4 regions of the Thalassospira lucentensis genome follow, and region 1 is predicted to be linked to each of the others. Evidence: riboswitches for the same ligand, from Rfam matches in the RefSeq annotation. Region 1 holds a riboswitch; each other region holds the start of a gene.

What was found. A riboswitch is a leader RNA that binds a small molecule or an ion and turns the genes downstream of it on or off. The one in region 1 is predicted to bind cobalamin.
Region 2: it holds a riboswitch for cobalamin, as region 1 does, so the genes downstream of both, R1T41_RS12775 (ribonucleoside-diphosphate reductase subunit alpha) here and R1T41_RS11640 (ABC transporter substrate-binding protein) in region 1, are expected to answer to the same signal.
Region 3: it holds a riboswitch for cobalamin, as region 1 does, so the genes downstream of both, R1T41_RS14150 (CbtB domain-containing protein) here and R1T41_RS11640 (ABC transporter substrate-binding protein) in region 1, are expected to answer to the same signal.
Region 4: it holds a riboswitch for cobalamin, as region 1 does, so the genes downstream of both, cobU (bifunctional adenosylcobinamide kinase/adenosylcobinamide-phosphate guanylyltransferase) here and R1T41_RS11640 (ABC transporter substrate-binding protein) in region 1, are expected to answer to the same signal.

Annotation. Positions count from the first base shown of each region.
Region 1 covers NZ_CP136684.1:2,396,448-2,403,792, forward strand. Annotated here, with positions in the region: gene R1T41_RS11630 (SDR family oxidoreductase) at 1-573, opposite strand, end outside; gene R1T41_RS11635 (AraC family transcriptional regulator) at 742-1,659, shown strand; cobalamin riboswitch at 1,728-1,925, shown strand; gene R1T41_RS11640 (ABC transporter substrate-binding protein) at 2,136-3,176, shown strand; gene R1T41_RS11645 (iron ABC transporter permease) at 3,185-4,237, shown strand; gene R1T41_RS11650 (ABC transporter ATP-binding protein) at 4,234-5,016, shown strand; gene purD (phosphoribosylamine--glycine ligase) at 5,041-6,324, opposite strand; gene xseA (exodeoxyribonuclease VII large subunit) at 6,438-7,345, shown strand, end outside.
Region 2 covers NZ_CP136684.1:2,636,258-2,643,602, forward strand. Annotated here, with positions in the region: gene R1T41_RS12775 (ribonucleoside-diphosphate reductase subunit alpha) at 1-1,374, opposite strand, end outside; cobalamin riboswitch at 1,482-1,700, opposite strand; gene R1T41_RS12780 (TIGR00730 family Rossman fold protein) at 1,821-2,405, opposite strand; gene R1T41_RS12785 (hypothetical protein) at 2,769-3,755, shown strand; gene R1T41_RS12790 (Ig-like domain-containing protein) at 3,979-5,139, shown strand; gene R1T41_RS12795 (phosphatidylserine decarboxylase) at 5,228-5,995, shown strand; gene pssA (CDP-diacylglycerol--serine O-phosphatidyltransferase) at 5,995-6,852, shown strand; gene R1T41_RS12805 (hypothetical protein) at 6,921-7,345, opposite strand, start outside.
Region 3 covers NZ_CP136684.1:2,927,637-2,934,981, forward strand. Annotated here, with positions in the region: gene R1T41_RS14120 (SDR family NAD(P)-dependent oxidoreductase) at 1-293, opposite strand, end outside; gene R1T41_RS14125 (helix-turn-helix domain-containing protein) at 387-599, opposite strand; gene R1T41_RS14130 (DUF2975 domain-containing protein) at 599-1,138, opposite strand; gene R1T41_RS14135 (hypothetical protein) at 1,419-1,691, opposite strand; gene R1T41_RS14140 (hypothetical protein) at 1,807-2,070, opposite strand; gene R1T41_RS14145 (ArsR/SmtB family transcription factor) at 2,204-2,665, shown strand; cobalamin riboswitch at 2,758-2,974, shown strand; gene R1T41_RS14150 (CbtB domain-containing protein) at 3,006-3,179, shown strand; gene R1T41_RS14155 (CbtA family protein) at 3,183-3,881, shown strand; gene R1T41_RS14160 (hypothetical protein) at 3,960-4,484, shown strand; gene R1T41_RS14165 (DUF1636 family protein) at 4,485-4,856, opposite strand; gene R1T41_RS14170 (heavy metal translocating P-type ATPase) at 5,056-7,345, shown strand, end outside.
Region 4 covers NZ_CP136684.1:1,670,534-1,677,878, reverse strand. Annotated here, with positions in the region: gene cobN (cobaltochelatase subunit CobN) at 1-2,888, opposite strand, end outside; gene cobW (cobalamin biosynthesis protein CobW) at 2,992-4,032, opposite strand; gene cobU (bifunctional adenosylcobinamide kinase/adenosylcobinamide-phosphate guanylyltransferase) at 4,065-4,604, opposite strand; cobalamin riboswitch at 4,664-4,875, opposite strand; gene R1T41_RS08325 (hypothetical protein) at 4,935-5,141, shown strand; gene R1T41_RS08320 (hypothetical protein) at 5,201-5,776, shown strand; gene R1T41_RS08315 (histidine phosphatase family protein) at 5,836-6,447, opposite strand; gene cobS (adenosylcobinamide-GDP ribazoletransferase) at 6,518-7,345, opposite strand, start outside.

The sequences.
Region 1 (7,345 bases):
TTCGGTAACACCCGGCGAAACCATGGTAACGCGGATATCCCGGCTTTCCTGACGCAGGCCGTCTGAAATGGCCCAGACGGCGTATTTGGTGGCGCAATAAACCGCGGCGGTCGGCGATACCAGATGCGCCCCGATCGATGCGGTGTTGATGATATGACCACCGCCCTGTTCCTTGAACAATGGCAGGGTGGCGGCAATACCGTTCAGAACGCCACGGATATTGACGTCGATCATCTTGTTCCACTCGTCGATTTTCAGTTCGGCAAGTGGCGACAGGGGCATGACGCCCGCATTGTTAAACATCACATCAACGCGGCCATAGGTGTTTTTGGCGAAATAGACCAGTGCTTCGACATCGTCGGCATCGGTGACATCAACCGCGCGGCATGTGGCGGTGCCGCCTTCGGCTTCGATCTCGGCGACGATGGAATGGAGTTTGGCCGTGCGGCGGGCGGCCAGAACGACCTTTGCACCATTTTCAGCCAGAAGTTTTGCCGTGGCTTCGCCAATCCCGCTGCTGGCACCGGTGATAACGACGACCTTGTTTTCAACATTGCTGGACATAAGCGACATGACATCCTCCGTGTTTGGTTGATGGCGCTCAATGTGAGTGCAAACAGCAATTTGATGAATACACAGAACTCTTGATCAATTGCCTGATCCTCCGAACGGTACGAAAACCGCTTTTCAGTACAGTCCGGATCGGTATAGTTCATATTAGAGAAACAAAGGAGTTTGGTGATGTCTGTATTCGAAGAGATGTCTGAACTGATTGACAAATACTGCGAAGGAGAAGGCGTTGCCCAGACGCCGGTGAGTGCGATGCACCTGTATCGCGCGACCGGGCCATCGATGAAAGTCCCGACAATCTATAAGCCATGCCTTTGTATTATCGCGTCAGGTGCTAAAGAGGTCACTCTGGGCGAGGCGGTTTTCAGTTACGCGCCCGGAAAGTATCTGGTGGCGTCGGTTGACCTGCCCATTGTCGGGTGTGTGACAAATGCCAGTGCAGCCCTTCCGTATCGCAGTTTGTCGATTGAACTTGACGGCCAGATGCTAAGTGACCTTGTAACCCAGATCGATCTTCAGATCGGATCCGCATCCGAAAGCGATTGCGGGCTTCATGTCGATGATGCCAGCGATACCTTGCTGGACGCCGTGATGCGCCTGTTGAGCCTGTGCGATCAGAAAGACGATATTTCGGTGATGGCGCCGATGCTTCTGCGCGAAGTGCATTATCGCCTGTTGCGCGGCCTTCAGGGGGCCCGGATTGCACAAATCGGAATGGGCGGCAGCAACATGCAGCGCATTTCCAAGATCATCCGTCTGATGAAGGACGATTTTGCAGCACCACTGCGGGTCGATGATCTTGCTGCACAGGCAAATATGAGCCCGTCCTCCTTCCATCATCATTTCAAGCAGGTAACATCCATGAGCCCGCTTCAGTATCAGAAACGCCTTCGCCTGACGATGGCGCGCCAGATGATGCTGACGGAAATGAAGGATGCGGCGACCGCGGCCTATGAAGTCGGATATGAAAGCGCATCACAGTTCAGTCGCGAATATGCCCGCATGTTTGGCGCACCGCCCATGCGTGATGTATCGGCCATCCTTGGACGACTGGGCGGGGATGGTACGGCGGCAGCGAACGCCTATTAGGAAACCAGGTCCTGACCCTTGATGATTGCGACCGGTTTGCAATTCTCTTGACGGGTCTGTGTGACTATGTGACATCAATTGATGTCAGTATCCGACAAGGATAAAGGGAATTCGAAGCCGTTCGTCTGGACGGTTAACCGAAGCTGCCCCCGCAACTGTAGGCGGTGAGTGTTTTTCTTCTGAAAGCCACTGGGATATTTCCCGGGAAGGCAGAAAAGCACAGCGACCCGCGAGCCAGGAGACCTGCTGACATGACGACGACGGACCGGGCGGGGTGCCCCGGAGGATGTCGGTACATGTCACCGTCTCACGCAGGTTGCAATGCGTTATGCCTGCTTTCGGGTTCTGACATTTCCCGCCATTTTTCAGCACCTTTGCCAGTCTCTTGACCATAGTAACTTTGATGTTATGTTATAACATAACATTTATTGGTTTGATATGCCTGATCGGGAATGAAATTCCGGATCGGTATATCCATGAAAGGACGCAAAGTGATCGAACTTAACAAACGGGTTCTTGCAGTCGGGGTGTTTGCTGCAGGGCTGGCTTCTTTCGCGCAATACGCATCTGCGACGGAATATCCGCTTACACTGGAAAATTGTGGTCGGACTCTGACCTTTGATCAGGCCCCGAACCGTGTCGTATCGCTGGGCCAAAGCAGCACCGAACTGCTTTATCTTCTGGGGCTGGCCGACAGGGTGGTTGGAACGGCCGTATGGCTTGGGCCGGTACAGGAACAGTTTCGCGACGTTAACGCCACCATTCCGCGTCTGGCAGATAACGATCCCAGCTTTGAAAGTGTGGTCGGCCAGAAACCCGATTTGGTCACAACCCAGTTCCAATGGCATATCGGCCCGAATGGCAAGGTCGGAACGATTGACCAGTTTGCCGAACTTTCAATCCCGGTCTATACCGCACCGGCTGATTGCATGGGCAAGGACAACACCACGGGCGGCGACGGAACCCGAATCGATGCCTTTTCGATGGATCAGATCTATCAGGGGATAGATGACCTTTCGAAAATCTTCGATGTCGAGGAACGTGGCGCCGAACTGATTGCCGATTTCAAAGCCCGCGAAAAAGCCGCACGTGAAAAAGTCGCCGCCGTCAACGGCAAGGGCATTTCGGCCCTGTTCTGGTTCTCCAGTGCTGAAATCGATGTTGATCCGTTTGTTGCCGGTCAGAAAGGTGCGCCGGCCTATGTCATGTCGATCCTTGGTGTCGACAATGTTATCGACAGTGACGATGAATGGCCCACAGTCGGGTGGGAAACCATCGCACGAACCAATCCCGATATCATTGCGATTGGCAAAATGGATCGTCGCCGTTTTCCGGCTGATGACTGGGAACTGAAAATGCAGTTCCTGAAATCCGATCCGGTAACCAGTCAGATGAGTGCCGTCAAAAGCGGAAATATCGTCGTCATGGATGCCCAGTCGATGAACCCGACCATGCGGACAATCGAGGGCATTGAAACGCTGGCCAAGGCAATCGAGGCGTTCGAGGCTACTCAGTGATCGGGCCAGTGATCAGACCAGTGATCGGTAAAGTCATTTCCAGCCCCGTTTTCCTAAAACGCATCAGCGTGGCATTTGCCGCGCTGATGTTGCTGGCTGCGGTCCTGGCGGTTGCCGCATCGGTGGGTGAAACAGCAATCCCGGTGGGTACGGTGATCGATACGATTGCCAATCATTTATGGGATGCCGGTCATCCGGTGGATGCGATCGATGCCGGTATTGTCTGGAACTATCGGCTGAGCCGCGCCATCGTTGCCGCAAGTTGCGGGGCGGCCTTGGCCGTTTCCGGCGCGGTCCTGCAGGCGCTTTTGCGCAACAGTCTTGCCGATCCCTATCTGCTGGGCATTTCTGCCGGGGCGTCGACCGGTGCGGTCAGTATCGTGATTCTTGGTCTTGGGGCCGGGATGCTTTCACTGTCACTTGGTGCATTTATCGGCGCAGTGGCGGCATTCGCCTTTGTGACTCTTCTGGCGTTACAGGCCGGGCGCGGCACGGGGGCAATCATTCTGGCCGGGATTGCCGGGTCGCAGATGTTTAACGCCCTGACATCCTTCATTGTCACCAAGTCAGCCAGTGCGGAACAGGCGCGCGGCATCATGTTCTGGCTTCTGGGCAATCTTAGCGGCGTGCGCTGGCCCGATGTGTGGCTGGCCTTGCCCGTGGCTATTGTCGGGCTTATCGTGTGTCTTTGGCATGCACGCGCACTTGATGCCTTTACGTTTGGCCGTGAATCCGCGGCATCACTTGGTGTTCCGGTCAGACGCGTTTATGCCGTCCTGATTGCTGCGGCGGCAATGATGACCGCGGTGATGGTCAGCATCGTGGGCTCCATCGGCTTTGTTGGACTGGTAATCCCGCATGCCGCGCGCTTCTTTGTCGGAACGCGCCATGGGCTGGTATTGCCGTTATCGGCATTGATTGGCGCACTGTTTCTGGTCTGTGCCGATGTCATCTCACGCGTGATCGTTCCGGGGCAGGTGTTGCCAATCGGGGTGATTACTGCCCTTGTCGGGGCGCCGGCCTTTGCCCTGATCCTGTGTCACGGAAGGATTTTGCGATGACCCTGGAACTGCGCGATATCGTCTGGTCTGCCGGTTTTCGCAAGATCATTAAAAATGTCTCGATCCGGGTTGAACCAGGCGAGTTCCTTGGCCTGATCGGGCCGAATGGATCGGGCAAAACAAGTTTGATGTCGGTTTTGGCCGGTATTCGTCCACCTGATCAGGGGCATGCGATGCTGGCAGGGCAGGACATGAAAAAGCATGGCCGTCGCAAACTGGCCCGGCAGATCGGCTTTGTCGAACAGCAGGCCGACACCACAGACCGCTTGACCGCGCGCGAGGCGGTGGCACTGGGGCGCACACCATATCTCAGCATGCTGTCACCCTGGTCTGAACGGGATGATGCGATTGTTAACCGCGCCCTTGGTGATGTCGACATGACCCATCTGGCCGACCGGTTCTGGCATACACTTTCGGGCGGCGAGAAGCAGCGGGTTCATATTGCGCGCGCGCTGGCACAGGAACCGAAATTCCTGTTACTGGACGAGCCAACAAACCATCTGGATATCCGCCATCAGCTTGGATTACTGGAACTGGTGCGCGAATTGCCGGTTACCGTGGTCGCAGCCCTGCACGATCTGAACCATGCCGCGATGTATTGCGACCGGATTGCCGTGATGCGTGATGGGGAACTGGTGGGCATTGGCAGCCCTGCCGACATTCTGACATCGGAAAATCTGCGCGATGTGTTCGGTGTCGAGGCAACCATCGAACATGGCCCGAATGGTGAATGTGCGGTGCGTTATCACGCAGGCATGAAAAAAGACCGGGCTGCATGACCCGGTCTTTTTTAATTCAAAGGCTTACTTCTGTTCGCGGGCAATCGCGCGCCAGCCGATATCACGGCGGCAGAAACCGCCCGGCCAGTTAATGGCGTCAACGGCTTCGTAGGCGCGTTTCTGCGCCTCGGTCACCGACGTGCCACGTGCGGTAACGCCAAGAACACGACCCCCTGTCGCGGTCAGTTGGTCACCATCCATTTTCGTTCCCGCATGCAGGACCTTGACCTTGTCCATCGCATCCGCATCGGCAACGTTTCTGATCTCGGTGCCTTTTTCGTAGCTGCCCGGATAACCCTTGGCGGCCATGACAACGACCATGGCGGTTTCATCATGCCATTCGGGTTTGACGGTATCGAGTTTTCCGGTGGCCGCCCCATCAAGGATATCAAGCATATCCGATTTCAGGCGCGTCATCAGAACCTGGCATTCCGGGTCGCCAAAACGGATGTTGTATTCGATCAGTTTCGGATTGCCCGCATCGTCAATCATCAGACCGGCAAACAAAACCCCCTTGAACGGATGGCCTTCGGCGGCCATGCCCTTGACGGTCGGAACAATGATCTGTTCCATGACCTTGTCTTCAACCGATTGCGTAAAGACCGGTGCGGGGGAATAGGCACCCATACCGCCGGTATTCGGGCCGGTATCGCCTTCGCCAACGGCCTTGTGATCCTGTGCCGCAATCAGGGGGATGACGTTCTCGCCATCGCAGACGGCAAAGAAGGATGCTTCTTCGCCGGTCATGAATTCCTCGATCACCAGTTCCGCACCGGCATCGCCGAACTTGCCACCAACCATGCATTCGTCAATTGCGGCAAAGGCTTCGTCAACTGTCTGGCAAATCGTCACACCCTTGCCTGCGGCAAGGCCATCGGTTTTGACGACAATCGGCGCACCGTGCTTTTCAACAAAGGCACGGGCATCGTCAGGGGTGGTGAAACGGCCATAGGCCGCTGACGGCACGCCGAACTTTGCGACCATGTCCTTCATGAAACCCTTGGAGCCTTCAAGCTGTGCGGCAGCCTTGGAACAGCCAAACGATTTGATGCCGACTGCATCCAACGCATCAACAAGGCCCGCGACCAGCGGGGCCTCGGGGCCTACAACCACCAGATCGACCGCATTGTCGGCGGCAAATTTCACAAGGCCGTTAATATCGCTATCGGAAATGGCGACACATTCTGCTGAATCGGCAATCCCGGCATTGCCCGGCGCACACCAAAGCTTGTTCAGCCGCGGGCTCTTGGCAATTGCCCAGCATAATGCATGTTCACGTCCGCCACCGCCAACGACCAGAACCTTCATGATTTTAACCTCGATTACGTGTCCGACTGCTTGATGGTCCAGACGGGATGAGCTAGGCTTGCACCCCATCCCGCTTGAAAATTTATGCGGGCTTTTAGCATAAAGTGCCCTTGATGACGCAAGATTTGTTCGACCCGTTCGCTCCCATGCCCGAAGAACCCGCGAAACCGGGAAATCTGCCGGAATTTTCGGTCTCCGATCTTTCCAACGCGCTTAAACGCACGGTCGAGGATGCGTTTTCGTTTGTGCGTGTGCGCGGCGAAATTTCCGGCTTCAAGCGCGCAAGCAGCGGTCACATGTATCTCGCCCTCAAAGACGATCAGGCGGTGCTGGACGGTGTTTGCTGGCGCGGGCAGGCGTCCAAGCTTGGCATCGCACCCGAAGACGGCATGGAAGTCATCGTTACCGGCCGACTGACGACATTTCCGGGCCGGTCGAAATACCAGATTGTCATCGAAACGATGGAAGTCGCAGGCGAAGGCGCGCTTCTGAAACTTCTGGAAGAACGCAAAAAGAAACTTGCCGCCGAAGGACTGTTTGACCCGGATCGCAAAAAGCCGATCCCGTTCCTGCCCGATGTCATCGGGATTGTAACATCCCCGACCGGGGCGGTTATCCGCGATATCATGCATCGGCTTCGCGAACGTTTCCCGCGCCGGGTTTTGTTATGGCCCGTGGTGGTGCAGGGAACCGGGGCGGCTGAACAGGTCGCGCAGGCGGTGCGCGGTTTCAATGATCTTTTGCCCTATGGCAATATTCCGCGCCCCGATGTCCTGATCGTCGCGCGCGGTGGCGGGTCACTTGAAGACCTTTGGGCGTTTAACGAGGAAATCATTGCCCGTGCGGTGGCGGAATCCGACATTCCGGTGATCTCGGCGGTCGGCCATGAAACCGATACCACCCTGATTGATTTTGTGTCCGACCTGCGCGCGCCCACCCCGACGGGGGCCGCGGAAAAGGCTGTGCCTGTGCGACTTGATCTGATTGGTCAGGTCGAGGAAGACGGCCTTCGTCTGACGCA
Region 2 (7,345 bases), 240 kb from region 1:
GGTCTCCAGATAAGCACAGACCGCGCCTTTCCGCTTGCCGCCCTGATTGACCGCAATGGCGGTATCGTTGGCGACTTTCAGGAACGGCACCACGCCCTGGCTCTCGCCGTTGGTTCCCTTGATATGTGCCCCAAGGCCGCGAACCGGTGTCCAGTCATTGCCAAGACCGCCCGAATATTTCGCCAGCAACGCGTTGTCCTTCACCGACTTGAAAATGCCGTCAAGGTCGTCGGGCACGGTGGTCAGGAAGCAGGATGACAATTGCGGTCGCAGCGTGCCGGAATTAAACAATGTCGGGGTCGAGGCCATGAACACAAAGCTTGAAAGCTGATTGTAAAATTCGATCGCCTTGGCTTCGCGGTCGACTTCGCGGATCGCAAGGCCCATCGCAACCCGCATGAAAAAGGCCTGCGGCAATTCGAAACGGGTGCCCTTGATATGCAGGAAATAGCGGTCATAAAGTGTCTGCAATCCCAGATACTGGAAATTCAGGTCGCGTTCCGGTTTGATTGCGGCACTGATTTTTTTCAGATCGAACCTTGCCAGTTCCGGGTCGATCAGGTCGGCTTTAATCCCGGCCTTGAGGGCGACGGGGAAATAAGTCGCGTAACGATCCTTCATCTCGGCCTGTGTTGCCTGATCCGGGCGGCCGGTGATGAAACTGAGTGCCTCGAACCGCAACTTATCTAGCAACAGCCGTGCACTGACAAAGGCGTAATTCGGTTCGCGTTCGACAAAGGTACGTGCCGCCATGATCGGGGCTAGGGCCAGTTCCGCGGTTGAAACTCCGTCATACAGATTGCGTTTGGTCTCTTCGAAAACCGGATCGGGGGAAACACCGTCAAGGTTGCTGCATGCCTCGTCGATCACAGTTGCCAAACGGTCAAAGTCGAGCGGAACAATTGTGCCATCGGCCTGTTTGACATTTAGCTTGGGTTGGTCGGTTTTCTTCTTTTTCTTGCGGGAATCAAGTTTGGCGCGTTCGCGCGCGCGGTCTTCACGATACAGAACATAGGCGCGTGCGACCTTGTGATGCTCGCTGCGCATCAGAGCCAGTTCAACCTGATCCTGAATATCTTCGATCTGAAGTGTATGGCCGGGGACCGCACGGCGCAGAAGTACCGATGTAACCTGTTCTGTCATGGCATCGACAATGTCATGAACCCGGTGTGATCCGGATGCGGTTTCGCCTTCGGCCGCCAGAAACGCTTTTGTCAGGGCATTCTTGATTTTTGCCGGGTTGAAGTCGGTCACGGATCCGTTGCGTCGGATGACCTGATGGCCGCCCGATGAGGCATTTGCCTGTTTGGAGGCAGATTGGGAAACGACAGTATCGGAAGCGTTATGGCGCTCCGCTTCGAGAGTAAGAGACATCTTTAACCCCAAATAGTTGGGGGCAAAGGCCAAGCGGACGCATGCTGAAATCTGTGGCAAAAAAACTGCCGGGTCGCAAGCGTTCCACCGGGGCACCCCGCCCGAGAACGTAAAACATCAACCACGGCAGGTCTCCTGGCTTGCGGTTATGGCGCTGTCATCCGGCCTTCCCGAAGCGCAAAATCGCTTCAGTGACCATTTGTGGATGCCAGCTCACCGCTTACAGTTGCGGGGGCAGCTCCGGCATTGCCGCAGAAATCTGCGGCGCACCGTATTCCCTCTTAGCCTTCGAGAAGTCTCGAAGGACCATGATGTCTATATGTTGGGGGTAATTGGCGCTTGGCGTCAACATATATGTTTTGTTGACAGGGTCGGGAGGAATGCCCGATCAAGAATGAATCCTTGGCCAGACCGGGTTGTAACGCTGGCCAAGGACATTCAAAAGATCACAGAAGCTTTTCGCGCGGGTCGAATTTCGGGGCGGGTTCGGCTTCAAGCTGTTCGAAAACCTGATCAAGGGTTTCGGCAACCGTAAACAAGTTGCGGTTGCTCTCACGTGCAAAGCCGTCCTCGATGATGCCATCAATCATATCAAGGCATTTGTCCCAGTATCCCAGCGCATTGAGGAATACCAGCGGCTTGTCATGTATGCCAAGCTGGCGAAGGGTCAGTGCCTCGAACGCTTCGTCAAGGCTGCCAAGGCCGCCAGCAAGCGTGACAAAGGCGTCCGAACGCTTGAACATCTCGACCTTGCGCTCATACATCGATTTGCAGACGATCAGTTCGGTCAGGCCCTTATGACCGACTTCGATATCGTCAAGATGAGCGGGGATGATGCCGATGACCTTGCCGCCGTTTTTCATCACCGCGTCGGCAACCGCCCCCATGAGGCCGATGCGCCCGCCGCCATAAACCAGCGCAATACCGCGTTCGGCCATCATTTTGCCAAATGCAATCGCGTTTTCCATGTGCTGGGGGTTTTTGCCGTTCGAAGCGCCGCAAAAAACACAGATCGATTTTACTCTTGTCATGGCAACCTGCCTCTTTGTTGTTATCTCGCAGGTAACTTTCGCCCGGTCACGACGTATGCAACGCGCCGTACCGACCGGCGATGTGGCCCGTCTAGGGGGCAAGCATAGCCTATTGCGCCATTATCGGGTCAATAGTTTCCTTTGCGAAGATCCTGTGACAGCCCGTATTGATACCATGTGAACCCTGCCGCATTTTTGCCTTGGCAATCGGCATGATCGGGCGCGATAAGCCGGGGCGAATTTTTCGCCGATGGTTAACAGGTTCTGAACCTGATTGTGGGATGGATATCAGCGCCTGCGTGCTCAATGCCGTTCCCCTCGCAGGTTTGAAAACGAAACAACAAGAAGGCAGGATAGCCCAACGTGTTTGTCGACAGTCCCTTTTGGCTCGCCATTCTGGTGTCCGGTGTTATCGCAACGGTTTTGATGCTCGCCCTTTGGTTGGGGCTTGAGCGGGCAATGGCCCGGCGCATGGTACTCGCCGCTGTCATCCCGGCGGTAGCGGTGGCTGTTCCGGCGGCCATCGGTTTGCCGGAAACCGCGCGTGGCGGTGTGGGTGCCGCACTTCTTATGCTGGTGCTGGGCGGGGTTTGTGGCGCAATCCTTGATTTTGCACATCTGCGTGCGCGGCCTTGCGCGATTGTTGCGGCCATTCTGATGTTGCTGGGCGGTTGGCTGGTTCTGGCGGCTCCTGTTACCGGGCTTCTGTATCATCCAGGCGGGTTGGTGACGCTGGTATGGGGTGCCTATATCCTGATCGGGGCGTCCTTCCTGTGGGTCTCACGCCCGAATTTTGACGAGGACGAAGACCCGGGCACGACCAAGGGCAGGGGCAAAAAGAACGGCAAATCTGCAAAAACCGCCAAAACATCGACAAAATCCAATGTCACAAGCGACGAGGATGTCGCAAGACCGGCACCAGTTGCGACCTTTGTGGCACTTGCGGTCGGGCAGGGGATTATCGCCGCCCAGTTCGACCTGCGCGATCAGGTGGTTTTTCAGGCCGGTCTTTCGGTCGCCCTTATGGTGGCGCTGGTTTCCGAAAAGGCCGCCCCGCAATATCGTGCAGCGTTGTGGCTGGCGATCAGTACCGCGCTGATGGCAAGTGCATCGGGCGTGATGCTGGCAGCACCGGCGTCAGCATTTGCCATGGCGGTCCTGGTTCTGGTGGTGTTTGCCGGATCGGGTGCAGCGCGGATTGCAGCACTTTTGCCAGCCGATATCGGTGCGAATGCCGGGCCGGGCGGTGCGGTTCTGGCGATGCTGGTGCGGGTATCGGTTCTGGCATTGCCAGTGTTGGTGGCGGCACTTGTGGCCTATATCGGGGCGACAATGCAGTCAATTCCTTAAGGAATGCGGGACAAGGCTTGACCAAAAGCGCTGATTCTATTCATCTTTGCCTAACTGTTGCACTGTAATCTCGGTTTGTTACGTTATGGAAACTGTGTGCCGAAAGTAGTACAAGTTTCGAATTAACGCGTCGGGTGGGGCGTTTGGGGGACTTAATGACTGCCAGTTACAAGGTTTCGACGCCACCCGTAATAATCATAACCACCGTTCAAGGATATTACCGGTGAAAAGACCTTATATCCTCGTCATCATTGGCGTTTTGCTGATTGTTGCCGCGATCTCGTTGAATTACATGCTGACACAGTCGGTAGACGAAACCGATACGCCGGCACGAACAACAGCTCCGCCCGCCGTGACACCGGATGCCGGAAACACGCAGCAGGCCGCGCCGGAACAAACCGACGCAGCACCCGAAGTTCGTACGCCGAGCTTTGACGTCGTGCGCATCGGCCCGGATGGCAATGCCGTGATTGCTGGCCGCGCTGCCCCGAACAGTACCGTGCGTATCCGCGAGGGTGACGAAGTTATCGGACAGGCAACCGCCGATGAACGCGGTGAATGGGTGGTTTTGCCTGAGAAACCGCTGGCAAGCGGTGATCGGGAACTGTCACTTGAATCCGAAGACAGCACCGGTGAAATTCACAAGGGCGATGATAATGTCGTGGTTCTGATCCCGGAAAAACCGGCTGCCGGTGACACCGCAACTGCCGATCAGACATCGGGTGATGATGCCGCCAAAAACGATGATGCGGCAGAACAGCCGATCATTGCCATGCGCGTGCCCAAGGAAGGCGGCGCTGCCACCGTCCTGCAGGGACCGGCTCCCGAAGATATGAGCAAGGAAACCGCCCGCGAACTGGCCGAAGCCATGCCGCAGGGATCGGAAATGCCTGCCGCGACCGCCGAACAACCTGCAGCCGCCATGCCACGCCTGTCGATTGATGTTGTCGATTATGACGAAGAAGGTCGTGTTGCCATGTCTGGCAAGGCCGATGATGACACCAGCGTCCGTGTTTATCTTGATAATAAATTTGTCGGCAGTGCAACGACCGGGGAAGATGGCAACTGGGCTCTGACCATTGGTGAGCCGATCGAGCCGGGCCAGTATCAGTTACGCGCTGATCAGCTTGATCCGTCTGACAAGGTGACCGCACGCGTCGAATTGCCGTTTGAACGCGCCCGTCCAGATCAGATTCTGGAACCGGGTTCGCGTTATGTTGTGCAGCCGGGTAACAGCCTTTGGCGGATTGCGCGTCGGACCTATGGCGACGGCCTGCAATACTGGGTGATTTACAACCAGAATCGCAAACAGATCCGTGATCCGGACCTGATTTATCCGGGGCAGATTTTTGCGCTTCCGGAAAATGGGATCGCACAGCAGTAACTGCATTTCTTTTCCGGGGGCAAAACACGTGATAATGGTGTTTTGCCCCTTTTTATTTGCAGGTTGCGTTGCCCTTTGTCATCACTAGATGGTAGTAACGCGGCCGACCGGTAATCATTGCCGGAATTGTTATGCCCGTACCCATGGCAACCAGGGAATAAAGACTTTGAAATCCGTTCTTGTGCCGATCAATCCCGAAGGCTGGAAATTCGTGGCGATTTTCGCGGCGATCACCGTGGTTCTGTTTCTGATTGCCGAACCGCTGGGCTGGATCGGTGTGATCCTGACACTCTGGTGTGCCTATTTCTTCCGCGATCCGGACCGTATCACCCCGGTTGACGAGAACCTCGTCATTTCGCCGGCGGATGGCCGCGTCTGCATGATTTCCAAGGCACCGCTGCCCAAGGAACTCGAACTGGACGATAAAACGCCGCGCACGCGTGTTTCGATCTTCATGAATGTGTTCAACGTTCATGTGAACCGTTGTCCGGTCAATGGCGAAGTCGTTGGCGAGGCCTATGTGCCTGGTAAATTCGTCAATGCCGAGCTCGATAAGGCATCGGAAAACAACGAACGCCAGATTCTTCTGGTGCGTGACAAGGAAGGCCGCGAATTTGGCGTTGTCCAGATTGCGGGTCTTGTGGCGCGTCGTATTCTTTGTGATGTTGGCCGTGGTTCGCAGCTGAAAGCTGGCGAACGTTTCGGCTTGATCCGTTTCGGATCGCGTGTTGACGTGTACCTTCCCGAAGGTGTCGAACCCAAAGTCATCGTTGGTCAGACCACGATTGCCGGTGAAACCATCCTTGCCGATATTGCGGCCAAGGGGGCAGAAGCCGCAGTCGGGGAGATCCGCTAATGGCAGGCGGCATCCGACAGAGCCGCCCCCGGCGGTTCAAGGCATTGTCACTAAGCCGTCTGGCGCCGAATGTGGCGACCCTGATGGGGATGTGTGCTGGTTTGACATCGATCCGCTTTGCGATGCAGGATCGATGGGAAGCTGCGGTTGCCGCCATCCTGATCGCCGGGATCATCGATGGCCTTGATGGCCGTCTTGCGCGGATGCTGAACGCATCCAGCCGCTTTGGTGCCGAGCTTGACAGCCTTTCGGATTTTGTCTGCTTTGGTGTCGCACCGGCGATGATGCTTTATTTCTGGTCGCTGCATGAATTCGGCCCGATCGGCTGGGCCTTGTCGCTGCTGTTTGCGGTGTGCATGGCGCTGCGTCTGGCGCGGTTCAATACCCAGATGCTGGGCGAACCGGAATTGCCGACTTGGGCCTATCGTTTCTTTACCGGGGTTCCTGCCCCGGCGGCAGCGGCGCTTGCGATGTGGCCGATTGTGCTGACTTTCCAGTTCGGGCGTGGCGTGTTTGACAGCCCCTACATCGTTGCACCTTACGGTGTGTTGATTGCCGGTCTGATGGTGTCGCGGATGCCGACCTATTCATTCAAGAAGGTCAAGGTTCCGCGCGCATGGGTTCTGCCGCTGATGCTGGCATTCGGGGCTTCCGTCGCGTTTCTGGTGTCCTCGCCGTGGCTGACGCTTTCGGTGATTGCCGCGGTCTATTTTGCGACCTTCCCGCTGTCATATCGTTCGTATCGCCGCATGGGGGTCGAACATCAGCAGGACGAAGTTCGTGCCGAGGAAGAAGACGATGACGGCGAACCCGATGACGATCCCGAAGAAGGGCTGAACCGGGTTCATCAGAATTGATCCTATCCGGCCGAAATTCTTTGGCAGGCACCGTTTTGGCGGTGCCTGTTTCATTTGGGGGAGCGATGTTATTGTCCGACGGGAAGATCTCGTGACTGTTTGAATTCTTTCAGGGCATCAAGGAAACGGGCACGGTCCTCGTGGCCAAGATAATCGATATAATATTCAAGCCACGGCATAGCGGGATGGCTGGCAAGGATGGCGTTGATCTCGCTGACAGCCCCGATACCATTTTCCGACCGACTGCAGGCCACGCTGATATTCATCAGACGGGGTAGCCCCTGAATGGGCAACGACAATGTGTCGGATGCATCCTTTGCCTGACGGCGATGGAACTCGATTTCAACCGGATAGGCCAGCATCCAGTCAATGCGACCTATTTCCAGCATCATCGGAAAGCTTGACTGGTTATCAGTGCGCAAAACATTTGGCGCATTAATCGCAGTTGCCAGAATGCTGTCAACTTCCGGTCCATAAGACCGGGCCTTTGCCA
Region 3 (7,345 bases), 530 kb from region 1:
CTGAAATCGGTTTCATGGATCGGCAGGAAATCGGCAACCCCGGCATTGTTGACAACCGCATCGATCTGTCCGAACTCGGTCAGGACCTCGTCGATCATCAGATCGACCTGTTCAGGGATCGATACGTCATATTCAAATGCCTTGGCATTCGCGATATCGCGACATGCGTTGCGAAGTTCCGCGCTGTCGCGATCAATCATCGCAACCTGCCAGCCCAGTTCAATAAAAAGATGGGTTGTTGCAAGTCCGATGCCGCGTGCGGCACCTGTTACGAGGGCAACCTTGTTTTCCATTCACGTCTTCCCTGATAACAGCCGTTAAACAGGCTGCTTTGTTTCTTATGAAGGACGGCCCCGTTTTAACCGGGCCGTCATGATCACAGGAGCTTACAGGTCGTCGGCAACGAATTCCAGAAGATCACCGGGTTGGCAATCAAGTTCCCGGCAAATTGCGGCAAGTGTTTCAAACCGCACACCGCGCACCTTGCCTGATTTCAGAAGCGACAGGTTCTGTTCGCTTACCCCGATCCGGCTGGCAAGGTCCTTGGACTTCATCTTTCGCAGGGCAAGCATCACGTCAAGCCGGACAATGATCGCCATCAGACGAAGCTCCTGTTCTCGTCCTCGATCCGGGTGGCTTCTCCCAATACCCACGCAATCACCAAAAGCAACCCGCCCAGAAACAGAGTGCTGGCCTCGGCATCGCTGAGCCCGATAGACAGCATCCTTTCGCCTTCGGGACGCGTTATGGTTGCCAGTACGGATGTCAGTGCACCTGAAAGCGGCTTGATCAGGGTTTGCGCCATAAGGGCCACGGAAAATGCTTTCAGATGGGCAATCGGGGCAGGCTGGAAAATATGGTTTTCGGCAAAGGACAGGAACATCTTGCGCAACCGCCAAAGCCCATAGGCCATAACAAGTGTCGGCAGCATCATCGATGCCATCACGGCATATTTCTGCCAGCCGGAAAGGGCGCGCAGTTCTTCAAGGCTGATGGTCATCTGGCTGGCGCTGGTATCAATCCAGCCATCCACATGCCAGATCAGCGGCACGAGGCAGATTTCAAAAACAACAGCGATAAGGCATACCCAGCCAAGAATGCGGCTGACAGTGCGGACATTTTTCAGGGTGTCGGACATGATGGGGCTCCATCCGGAAGCATTCGGGTGACGTTTAAATAACGAATCGAATTTATTAATTAAAATAAAACATGAATTTTTTATCGAAATGAGTCAATCCGGATTTTTGCCGGTAATCGGGATCTGGGCGGCAGGCGGGCGATGCCCGGCCAAAATCCAGACAAAAAAACAGCCGGGGCGGTTGAAACACCCGGCTGTAGAAGGATGGCGGGGAGGGGAGGAAAACCCGCCAGGGAAGAGAGGGAGACGAAAAAGTCTGGCTGCTTCCAGCGCGGCGTCGTTAATGCCGTTCGGAAGAGATCATTGCATCCCAAGCTTCCTGCAAACGTTGCTTTGCTTCACGGAAACGCTGCAGGGATTCTTGCGGGATATCACCGCTATGATCTTTTATCTCGCTCCAGGCGGCATCCATGTCATCCCACGCCTGAACAACCTCACTTGGAAGTTTTTCAAGGCCGCTTTCGGATTCCCTGCAATGTGCAGCAAGACCGAACTCCCAATCCTTGAATTCCTGATGGAGCTTGGCGTGCTCCGGAATGGGGCGGGCTGTCATGGGAGCCTCCTTTTGCTTTTCCAGACAGGTTCAATCTGGCGTGTAATCGTGTCATCGATTTGCAATGAAAAGGCGATTTTGGGGCATTTTAACCACAAGGCATAAAATCCCGGGCTTACTTGCCCGTCATGTCGTTCCACGCCTTTTCAAGCTTTGCGGTTGCCTTGTGGAACTGCTCTGCAGTGGTATTGCTTGCCGCATCACCTTCGGCCTTAAGCTTTTCCCATGCCTCGTTCATCTCGTTATATGGGCCGGTAATCTCTTTGGGCAGATTTCCGACCTGCATGTCGTTTTTCGCGCAGTAACCGGCCACATTCCGTTCCCAACTGTCACGGGACTGGCGCAGATTGAAAATGTCGAGTGCTGTTTGCTCTTGCATCGGTGCGTCTCCTTGCTCTGGTTGGCACTTTCGATGGTGGGTCATACCTGTAACGTTCCCTGCGGGGCGGAGTTCCATGCGCGCAAACATCAAGTCCCCTTGCCAAGTGAAGCTGGGCATGGAAAATAGGGGGATGTCACAAAGCAAAACCAAATCCCGCAAGGTCGAAATTGCCTCGGCGCGTCCCGTGATCGCCGGGGCTGAAAACGGCAACGACTGTCAGGAATGCGATACCGCCGCACGTCTTGGCCTTTCCACCGAACAGGGCGAAGCCGTAACGCGTGATGCGTCGCGTGCGACCGGGCATAACCTGTCGCTGCCCGATATCGAGGCGGCGGCAAAAATCTTTGCGCTTCTGGGGGATGCCGGGCGGCTGCAGCTTGTTCTGCGTTGCATGGAAAAACCGCAAACCGTCGGCGAACTGGCCGAGGCATCGGGCATGTCGCAATCCCTGACCAGCCATCACCTGCGTCAGTTGCGCGATCAGCGCATTTTGGCATCGGAACGAAACGGGCGTCATATCTTCTATCAGATTGATGACGAACATATTTCCCGTGTTGTTCGTGATGTCTTTGCCCATGTGACCCACGACTGAAATACGTCTTTTGCGTTGTCGTGAAATTGCCACATTCGACGAATGAACCCGCGTCGCGTCCGGTTTTCACATTGCGCTTGCGGGGAATTACCGTCATAAACGAACTGCTTGGTTTTTACCTGTCTGCTCGGGGCAGGTAAACGAAGAGGGAATTTGGAAGACCGTTTATTTTGGGCGGTCAAAGCCAAAGCCGCCCCCGCGACTGTATGCGGAAAGTGCCCGCCATCACGCCACTTGCGAAAGCAGGGAAGGTCGGCGACGCATGATGACCCGCAAGCCAGGAGACCTGCCAGGCATGGACCCGAACCGACTGTCGGGTGTGACAGCATAGGAGAAGTTTATGACCACGCAGACCGCGGCATTTGCCGCTTCAAAAAAATCGGTTCTTCTGCCGATCATCGTTTGTGCCGTTTTTGGCCTCGCGATCATCTTTGTGACCGGCCATGTTCAGGCTGAATTGTTGCACGATGCGGCACATGATGTGCGCCATGCAACCGGCTTTCCGTGTCACTGAGCCATGATGTCACGCATTTTCACCAGCGCATTGTTCGCTGGTGCTGCAGCAGGTCTTATTGCGGCCCTGCTTCAGCTTTATTTTGTGCAACCGGTTCTGTTGCATGCGGAGCTTTATGAAACCGGCGAGCTGGTTCATTTCGGTGGTGCTGCGGTTAGTGCACATCAGGATGTCGGCGGCATTGATCATGTCCGCGACGGGTTAAGCGTCCTGTTCACCATGCTGGTCTATACCGGATATGCGCTTATTCTGGTTGCGGCCATGGCGCTGGCTGAAAGCCGCGGTCACGAGGTCGCTGGTCGTCAGGGTATTATCTGGGGCATTGCCGGGTTCTTTATCGTTCATTTTGCACCGGGCTTTACCCTTGCACCTGAAGTACCCGGTGTTGCAGCCGCAGACGTTTATGCACGGCAAGTCTGGTGGTTTGCCACCGTCGGGACGGCGGCAATTGCCGTCTGGCTGATTGCATTTGGTCGCAATTGGGTTTCATGGGGGATTGCCGCAGTTCTGCTGCTTGCCCCCCACGTCATCGGCGCGCCGGAGCCTGATACCTTTACCGGACCGGTACCGACTGAAATCGGGGCGCTTTTTGCTGCCCGTGCATTTGGTGTCGGTCTTGCTGCCTGGGTGCTGGTTGGCCTGTTTGCCGGATATTTCTGGCAACGCGAAGGACAACGGGCCGCACAGGCGCAGACCGCCTGATCGCGGTCAAAGTACGATCCTTTTCGGGCGTGCCAGGGGCGCGCCCGATTTATTTTCAGGGTTTTCACGAGGAATAAAATGTCACGTTCACTTGCCCTTTTCGGGATTGGGCTGGTTTTCGGCGGGGGGATCGGTTTTCTGGTGGCGGCTGGTAACGGCATCACCCTTGACGGGCACGATCACGGTGATCCGATGGCGCATGGCGTTGCCGGACATGGTACCGCACACGGTGAAATGAAGATGGGGGCGGCACATGCCAGTCACGACGCCATTATTTCATTACCTGCGGGCACTGATGCACCACGTCTTGATGTCGCGATGATACCGGACCCGGTCAGTGGCTGGAACCTGCATCTAATGGTGCAGAATTTCCGGTTTGCCCCCGAACATGCCAGCAGCACGCATGTCCTGGGAGAAGGCCATGCCCATGTCTATGTTAACGGCACCAAGATTGCCCGCCTGTATGGCCCGTGGTTCCATATCACAGAGCTTCCGGCGGGCGATAACGAGGTCACGGTAACGCTGACGGCCAATGATCACAGCCAGCTTGCCGTCGGCGATAAGCCGCTGCGTCAGACAATGACTGTTTCGGTGGCACCTTAATCAAAGGGCCGGAATTCTGGCCTTAAGGCAAAAACGAAGACGCCCGCAGCCGCGTGCGTCTTCGATCCATCCATCCGGGGCGTTCAGATATTCCCGGCAGGTGGCAATGATATCGTCAATGTCGTGACGCGCCGATAATCCGGCAAAAAGATAACTTGCCCGCCCGGTTCCCTGAAGTGCAACCGATGTCGGGTCGCTGCATGATCCCATGCAGTCAACCTGTGTGACTTCAAACGTTTCGGGCAATTCCGCCTGATCAAGTGCCGTGCCTAACTGCCGCGCAAAACCATCCGCATCGACAAAATCCACCTTTGAGGCCGGATCAGCATCGGGTGCTGGCTGGCAGGTTTTGCAAATGACAATACGGGGCATCGGGCGGTCGGCCTTGGTTCTTAAATCGGGTGGTCACTATGGCTGCAGTGCTGGCGTAATTCATCAACTTTTTCGGGGCGTCGGGCATTGTGTGTGATAACATTCAAATCATGGTTTGAATGTTCTTGACTCCACAACATATGAATTGTTATTTGAATGTAATGCATGAATATAAATTTGAATGTTGGCGAGGTCCAGAATGTCCGTCATCGCAAAATGGGATCAGTTCCCGGCCATTGGAAATTGTGAAAGCTGCAAGTCATCGCTGATTGCGGCTCTGAACGACGCCGTACCGGGGCAAAGCTTTGTTGCTGCCGCCGATGGCCTGCACGCGCAATCTGAACTGAGTGGCAGGGAACAGGGCACGGTTGACGATGTGCTGGCCCGTCATCGCGACGGCATTTCGCATCGTCATTGGGCTGTATCGGGCATGGATTGCGGGTCCTGTGTGGCGAAAATTGAAACCGCGCTTTCCAAACGTGATGGCGTGCAATGTGTCGATGTGTCGATGATGCGCGAAATGGTGACGCTGGGTCTTCGCGACGACAGTGCCGAAACGCGTTCCGATATCAGCACCATGCTGACCAAACTGGGCTATCCGGCAAAGGAAAAGGTAATCCCGGGGGCGGCGAAATCATCCGAATCCGCTTGCTGCGCTGGCGGTTCCTGTGGTTCTGCCAATCCGGCTGCGACGGATAATGCCGCGTCGCAAGATACCGATGCCGATGACAAATCCCTGCTGCGCAAACTGGCCCCCTGGCCGGAAGCCGGGGACGAAATTGCATGGGCGGCGGTCTGGCTTATGCTGGGCGGGCTGGTTGGCTGGCTGGTTCCGGTCACCGATGCTTATGCCATGTCCATTGCCTCTATCATCGCGGCATTGCCGGTGATGAGAACGGCGTTCCGTCTGGCGGCAAGCGGCGCATTCTTTTCCATCGAACTGTTGATGAGTGTCGCGGTTCTTGGCGCGGTTGCAATCGGTGAAAGTCTTGAAGCCGGTATGGTCGTCCTGCTGTTTGCGATTGGCGAAAGCCTTGAAGGTGTTGCCGCTGGTCGGGCACGCAGCGGGGTTAAATCGCTGATGAAACTGGCCCCGGAAACCGCAAGGCGGGTTTCGGCATCGGGTAATGTGTTTGAAACGGTCGCCCCGTCCGCGCTTGCACTGAATGATATTATCGAAGTCCGTCCAGGCGAACGTATTCCGGCTGACGGTGTTCTGACCGACGGGGCCGCCGAAATTGACAACAGCCACCTGACCGGTGAATCCGTGCCCGTCCCGTCCGAACCGGGGGACGAGGTTTTTGCCGGTGCCATTGTCACCGATCGGCCCGTACGCCTGCGCGTGACCCGTGCGGCGGGGCAAACCATGCTGGATCGTGTGATCGAGCTGGTTGAACAAAGCGAAAAGCACAAGGCACCGGTCGAGCGTTTCGTTACCAAATTTGCCCGTATCTATACGCCAATCATCATGGCGCTTGCCGCCCTGACGGTCGTCATTCCGCCGGTCCTGTTCGGGCAGGGCTGGGAAGAATGGATCTATCGCGGGCTGGCCCTGCTTCTGATCGGCTGCCCCTGTGCCTTGGTGATCTCCACCCCGGCGGCGGTCACGTCGGCCCTGGCTCGTGCGGCCAGAATTGGTCTGCTGGTAAAAGGCGGTGCCGCGCTTGAGGCCATCGGGGCGGTTCGTACCATGGCGTTTGACAAAACCGGCACATTGACCGAAGGCAAGCCAAAGCTGACGGCAATGATGTCGGTGGGCGATATGGACGAAGACCGGCTGCTTGCGATTGCTGCTGCGCTTGAAACCGTGACCTCCCACCCGCTGGCAAAGGCGGTGGTTCATGCCGCGACGGAACAGAAACTTGATCTGCCGGAAATCACCGATGCGCGTACGATCGCCGGCGCCGGGGTCGAAGCCCGGATTGATGGCACGCTTTATCGTGTCGGGGCGGCCAAACGCCTTGATATCGAACCGGCTGCAAAAGTTGCCGACTGGCTTGCCGCACAGGAAGACGCCGGTAGCACGGCCGTTGTTATCCTGCGCAATGGCGATGTCATTGGCGCACTTGCGCTGCGGGATACCGCGCGTGCGGATGCCCGGGATGCGCTTGCCAAACTGAACGCCTTGGGCATCAGCCCAGTGATGCTGACGGGCGATGCCGAACGCGTTGCCAAACGCATGGCGGGTGAACTTGGTATGGACTACCGGGCGCAGCTTCTGCCTGAAGACAAGCTGAACGTGCTGGCTGATTTGCGCAATGATCCAGCGCGGAAGGGGCCGATTGCCATGGTTGGTGATGGTATCAACGACGCCCCGGCGCTGAAATCGGCCGATGTCGGCATCGCAATTGGCGGGGGCACCGATATTGCCCTTGAGGCCGCCGATGCGGTGGCGGTCAAGGACCGGCTGTCGGATGTCGTTAATCTGGTAAAGCTGTCCCGCACCACGCGCCGCGTGATCCGCGAAAACATCGGGTTGGCACTGGGGC
Region 4 (7,345 bases), 730 kb from region 1:
ATGCGCAACGTCACATCAACGCGCGGACGCCCCAACAGGGATGCGGGCATAATCTCGAACCCGGTAACCCTGCGCGATGCACTGTCCCAGGTTGGCCGTACCCCCATCAGGGCAAGCGCCTGGGCAATATCATCGCCCCCGGTGCGCATATTGCTGGTGCCCCAAACCGAAAGACCAAGGGCCGCGGGCCATTCACCGTGATCCTGAACATGCCGTTCCAACAACAGTTCGGCTGATTTCCAGCCCAATTGCCATGCCGCCGGGGTCGGAACCGTCCGCGTATCAACCGAATAGAAATTCCGCCCGGTCGGCAAGACGTCCGGGCGGCCGCGCGTTGGTGCACCCGATGGCCCCGGTTCGACAAACCTGCCCGCAAGACCGCGCAGCAATCCGGCAATCTCGGCATCGCCACAGGCCGTAACCGCCGGACGAATAGACGTTTCGATATCGGAAAGAACTTCGGTTGTTCGCTGCCATGCACTATCGGCGGCGACCAAGCCACGCACCAGATCGCGCGCCAGAAGCTCGATACGTTCCATCGTATCACCGGTCGTTCGCCACGGACCAACATCATATCGCGCAAGGATTTCGGGCTTCAGGCCCGGCCAAAACTCGGCAAAAGCGCAATCAAGCGGATCAAAACCGGGATCACCAAGAATATCGGCAGCAAGGGCACGATGAAGCGATGCCTTCGGCCCCTCGCTCGCCCCCCTTGGCAATCTTGCCAATGCGACCAAAAGATCGGTCAAAAGATCGCCTTCCGGCGCTTTGCCAAAGATATGCAAACCATCGCGGATCTGAAGTTCCTTCAACTCGCACAGATAGTTGTCAAGTTTGGCAAGCGCGCTTTCCTCCTCTTCGTCCGGCTCAATGCCGCAATCGCGGTCAAGGCCGATACGGATGGCAAGCTCAAGAATGTCGCGCTTCAGGATCAGCAGTCGCCTTGGGTCAACCGCAGCCGCGTCATAATATTCATCCACCAGCGCCTCCAGATCCTTGAGCGGCCCGTAACTCTCCGCCCGCGTCAAAGGCGGTGTTAAATGATCAAGGATCACCGCCTGCGCACGTCGCTTGGCCTGCGTGCCTTCGCCCGGATCATTGACAATAAAGGGATAGAAATGCGGCGTCGGGCCAAACACGGCCTCGGGAAAGCATTCTTCTGACAGCGCCAGCGACTTGCCCGGAAGCCATTCCATATTGCCATGTTTACCAAAATGAATGATCGCATGCGCCCCAAAATGATGACGCAGCCAAATGTAAAACGCGAAATAGTTATGGGGCGGCACCAGATCGGGCGAGTGATAGCTTTCAAGCGGATCAATATTGTATCCGCGTGCCGGTTGCAACCCGACCATCACATTGCCCATCGGCAGGATCGAAAGGGCAATCGCCGCCCGATCCGGCAGATAAAACGGATCGCCTTCCGGATCACCCCAGGCATCTGTCACCTGCTGGCGAATGCGCGCTGGCAGGACGGAAAATGCCGCCTTATAATCGGCAACCGGGATCACCACCCGAACAGTCCGATTAGCCAGCGACTTGAAATCATTGGTCGGCCCGGCCTTGACCGCCGCAATCAGTGCATCACCATTTTCCGGCAGGTCATCAATCCTGTACCCGGCATCCTTCATCGCACGCAGGGTTTCAATCATCCCGGCCGGTGTATCAAGCCCCACACCATTACCAAGCCGCGCATCCTTGTTGGGGTAATTGGCCATGATCATCGCGACTTTGCGCAGCGGGGCGTCCGTCTTGCGCAATTTGACCCAATTGACCGAAAGTTCGGCTACAAAGGCGACACGATCGCGTACCGGGATATATTTGACCAGATCAATCTGTGTCAGGGCATCCTTGCCCGCCGATCCCTTGAATGACACTGCACGCGACAGGATACGCCCATCTACTTCCGGCAATGCGACATTCATCGCAATATCGCGCGCCGCAAGCCCGTTGACACCATCACGCCAGGACGCCTCACCGCCGCCTGACAACACAACCTGAAAAACCGGTGCGTCTACGCCGTCAAATGGTCCGCTCTGGCGTTCGATACCCGGCACCGCAAGGGAAAAACCGGTGGTATTAAGGATCAGGTCTGCTTTGGTTGCCCCCAGCCATTCTTCGACCAAGGCAGCAGCAACCGGATCTTTCAGGCTGGCAACAAAAATTGGCAACGGGTTTAGTTTATTAGTCTGAAGTTCTTCAACCAGTGCATCAATTACGTCCAGATTACCGGCCTGAATTAACGCACGGTAGAAGATTATTGGAACAATAGGTTGATTTTGTTTCCAAATTTGTTCGATTTCTTCAAGATTTGCCGTTACTTTTCCCGGCCAGTACAACCCGGCCTTGACCAAGGGTGCCGCCGGTTTCCAGTTCCAGCTGACAGATGGGTTTAACTTTTCATATATAAGACGAAGTAAATGTTCGGCATTTTCCGGCCCACCTTCGATCAGGTAACGCCAGATTTTCTGATATGTGCTGCCCTTAACCGTCGATAAGGACAGAAGTTCCGCATCGGGTTGATCGTCACCGGGCAACAGTACCAGCGGCACATCGTTGCGACGGGCCAGTTCGACCAGCTGTTCGATTCCGTATTCCCAATATCCTCGCCCGCCCAGAATACGCACGATGATGAATTTGGCCTCTGCCAGAACGTCGTCGACATAAAGATCGACCGACATATTGTGCCCCAGCTGCAAAAGGCTCGCCAATCGCAGGGAAGGGACATCCTTGCCAAACGCCGCATCCAGCCGTGCCTGCGCACCCGCGAGACAGGCAAGCTCGGACTCTGCCGCCGACAGGATAACGACATCGCCCGGGCTTTGCCCCAAATCGACGGCCTCGCTTCCATCGGTGACCAGTCCCGGCTGGGCGGCAAGTAAATGCATCGGGAACTTCCGTTTCTTTTCTCGGATATCAAGACCCTGATATCACCCGGCCTGCACATGCGCAGCCGGATGATCTCAGCATCAAACATGACTGCGCCGCTAATCAGGACGCCTTGATTGCCGCTTCGATAGCATTGCGATCCAGACCATGCAGGCCAATCACCACCAGTTCCGACCGGCGTTTCTCGGTTGCCGCCCACGGGCGGTCGAAATAACGCTGGAACCGTTCACCAACCCCCTGAACGACCTGGCGCATCGGTTTGCCGGGAATATCAAGGAACCCCTTGATCCGCAGCACATCAAACTGACGCACAACGTCAATCAAACGCTTCTCAAGCGCTGCGGCATCCTCAACATTATCAAGCGACACGACAAAGCTTTCAAAATCATCATGGTCATGTTCGTGACCATCGTCATGATGCGACGGACGGCTATCAAGGTCGTCCTCGGCTGCCGCACCAAGGCCCAGCAACACAGCATTTTCGACCTTTGAGTGCGCGGTTGCGATAATCTTGACGGACGGACGTTTCAGCTCGGCCCGGACATCTGCCTCGACCTTGGCAATTTCGGCCTCGCTCAGCAGATCGGTTTTGTTCAGAACCACCATATCCGCACAATGGAGCTGTTCTTCAAACAGCTCCTCAAGCGGGCTTTCGTGATCCAGATTGTCGTCCGCTTCGCGCTGCGCCTGAACCGCGTGATGATCATGGGCAAACAGCCCGTCACGCAACGCCGCCCCATCCAGAACGGCAACAACACCATCCACCGTGACGCGCGACCGGATTTCCGGCCAGTTAAACGCCTTGACCAACGGTTTTGGCAATGCCAGCCCGGATGTTTCGATCACGATATGATCTGGCGGTGTATCACGATCAATCAGGCCCTTGATGGTTGGCAGGAAATCATCGGCCACCGTGCAGCAGATGCACCCGTTTGCCAGTTCGACAACATCATCCTCGGCACAACCCGATATGCCACATCCATTAATAACCTCGCGGTCGACACCCAGATCACCAAACTCGTTGATGATCAGCGCAATCCGCTTACCCCCGGCATTTTCCAGCATATTGCGGATCATCGTGGTTTTGCCTGCACCAAGAAAACCGGTGATCACTGTTGCCGGGATTTTTCCAAGCTGTGCCATGTTCAATTGTCCTTAAATCCATAAATTCTGTTCTATTTAACTGCCATCGGAATGCCGGCAACCACAAGCGTCACCTGATCGGCAAGTTCGGCAATTCGCTGATGCAATCGTCCTGCGTGATCCCGAAAGCTGCGCGCCATGGTATTTTCCGGCACAATCCCGAAGCCGACCTCGTTCGACACCAGAAGAACCGGAATGTCCAGCCCGGGAAGGATGTCGCATAATCGGTCAAATTCGGCCTCGATATCGCGATCTTCCAGCATCAGATTGGTCAGCCAAAGCGTCAGGCAATCGACCAATACCGGTTTGCTGCCATCACTACTGCAGGCAGACAGGACCGTGCAAAGATCAAGCGGTTCCTCGATCGTTTGCCACATCTCGCCGCGCGATGATTTGTGAAGTTCGATACGGTTTGCCATTTCGTCGTCCCACGCACGACCGGTCGCGATATAAATACCGCCGCCTGCATGGTTGATCCGGTTTTCGGCAAACCGGCTTTTGCCCGATCTGGCACCGCCAAGGATCAGATGGATCCCGGCAAGCTGGCTGTTTTCAGCCATATTCTGGGTCATACCCGTTTTCCTTCGCTTTGACCTCCCACCGAGGCCCGATTGCGTCACCCCATATCCTTGCGAACAGGGATACCGATGGCTGGTTTCCTGGCTGCGGGCATGAAAGCAATCCGCCTTCCCGGCATGTTGGCTACGCATCAACGTTACCGGTGGCTGGTGACATCACATCACCCGGGTCACCCAACCCGTTACAGTTGCGGGGGCAGCACCGGCATCACACCGGTTTCCCATCACCAAACGGCAGCGCCGAACCTAGCAGCTTTACCCCTATGACCAAAGCCCAAACTCCGACCTAGCCATAAGGTCAGTATTTGTAAGAATTGACTGCTTGTGAGCGGTTATTCTTTAGGAGAACATAATTTTATCACGTTGGAATCAGAGCTGCCAAAAGCCGCCAGCGTGATCGCCGGACATTACAAAACAAACAAAGTCCGGATGCCGGAACTGCAAAAGGTTTCGGGCCAACTCTTGGGGTTAATTGGAAATTTGCTGATCAAATGGCAATTCATGAACAAATTCAACGAATTCGGAAGCTGAAATCAACAACCTGGCAAACCGTATCACGCGAAGACATGTGGCGCGGGCTGCTTGATAGATTGAACTATAACGATCAATCCTTTCCCGAATTCCTGCAACATCATGCCGTGAATGGTGAAATATCATTGGCGCGTCGTGATGTTCGAAACATTTATGCCAGCCGTCCGACCTGTGGTGTTGTCGCGACCATTATCTGGTCGCATGCGCGTGGCATTCGCGTAAATGCGCTTTCGCTTCTGGTCCGTGACCTGACCAAACTCGTGGAACTGTTCGAAAATGACGATTTCGACGAGGATCAAATGTCACAGCTTCTGGGTCAGCCGGGGATATCCATCCCAACCGCCAGCAAAATGCTTTCAGCCTGTGGCAAGAAATACAAGGGCAAACCAGCGGCCATCATCGACGACACGATTATTCAGGTGATAGAGGCACCGGAATTCGCGTCCGATTTCAGTGAAATCAACGAGCTTCGCGGCAAATCGCGCAGCCGCCCTATTCCCTACTACGAAGCCTATCTCGAAGACGTCGCATCAATCTGTGGCAGATACGATGTCACTGCCGATATGGTAGATCGCTTTTTGTCGGAATACGCCCTTTCTGGCGCGCGTGAAACCGAACAGCGAAAATCAGCCTGAAACAGATACCCTGCCTGATTTTCGCGCGGGGTTCTTTTCATCCAAAATCGCCAGATCGTCTAAAAGCGCAAATTCACACCGGTTACCCGCCAGCCAGGCTGATCGACACCGGCAATATGTTCGATCCGCGTCAAACCGAGTGTATCGACATGAAACGACAACGCCGCCTCAAGTGGTAGACCAAGGGCGCTTGCCAAAGCCGCGCGTACCGTTCCCCCATGAATAACCGCGACAATATCTTTCCCTGCCCAATAGCGCGTCAGCCGGTCAAACAACGGCCCGACGCGTTCGACAACATCCCCGAAACTTTCTCCATTCGGGGGATGCTGTCTGGCAAAATCCGTCCAGAAACGTGTGGTTTCCCCCTTGGGAAGGTCATTCCAGTGCTTCTTTTCCCACGTACCGAAATGCTGCTCGGCAAACCCGGTCTCACGGGTCGGCAGTATGTTTTCATCCATCAGTTCCAGGAGTTTTAACGCGGTATCAAGCGTTCGCGACAAATGACTGGTAACCCAGATCGCCTCGCGAGGCAGTTGACGCGCCAAGGCCCGCAACGCTTTTTCATCCGACAGATTAACCGGCATGTCACTTCGACCATAAACAAGCCGTTCCGGATTTGTCACCGGCGCATGGCGAACAAGCCACCACCGCGTCGTCACTACCTTCTGCATTCTTCCCCCAAGGAAAAATGTAATCCATGAAATGCCGGTCAATTTGCGCGGCGGTATTTTTATGATCTTATCACCAAGTGACCTGCAGCACTGCGATAAATGCAATGCCGACAAATAGCTCGGAAATGATTTGCGTCATACCCAGCACATCACCGGTATGGCCACCAATCTGATGCCGGGCGATCCAACCGACGATAGATGCCCCGACCATCATGGCAACCAAACACATGAATGCGGTCAATGCGCCTGCAACAATCACCACCAACATCAAGGCAACGGCAATTCCTGCCGCGACCATTCTGATGTCGGGACGTCCGGCTCCCTTGCCAAGCCCGTCTTCACGCGCCGGATCAAAAACATAGGTCACAATCGGCATCGCCGCACGCGATAGTGTCGCCATCACAATCAGAATGGCGGCCATGCTGCCGCTTTCACCCGCAGCCGCCAGAACCGCAACACGCATCGCAAGGCATAAAACAAGTGCAACAACACCATATGTGCCGATGCGACTGTCACGCATGATTTCAAGTTTACGCAACTTGTCCTGCCCGCCACCAAATCCATCTGCGCAGTCGGCAATACCATCTTCATGCATCGCCCCGGTTAACAGGATCAGTGCCAGCGTCGCGACAATGGCCGCAATCATGCCATTTCCGGTGAGAACTTCGGTCAGATATGCCGGGATGATCGCGATACCTGCAATAAACAGTCCCACCAATGGCCAGCACCAGACCGACCGCGCGATCGCAACCGGGCGAAAGTCACATGTTGCGGAAACCGGAACACGGCTCAAAAGGGCCAGCGCCCGCCAGAAATCGGCAACCGGTCCCTTTGGCGACGAAATGTCTTCGTCGTGCTCAACCTTGCTGGCAATGCCCTCGTCATCAGGGCTTTGCGA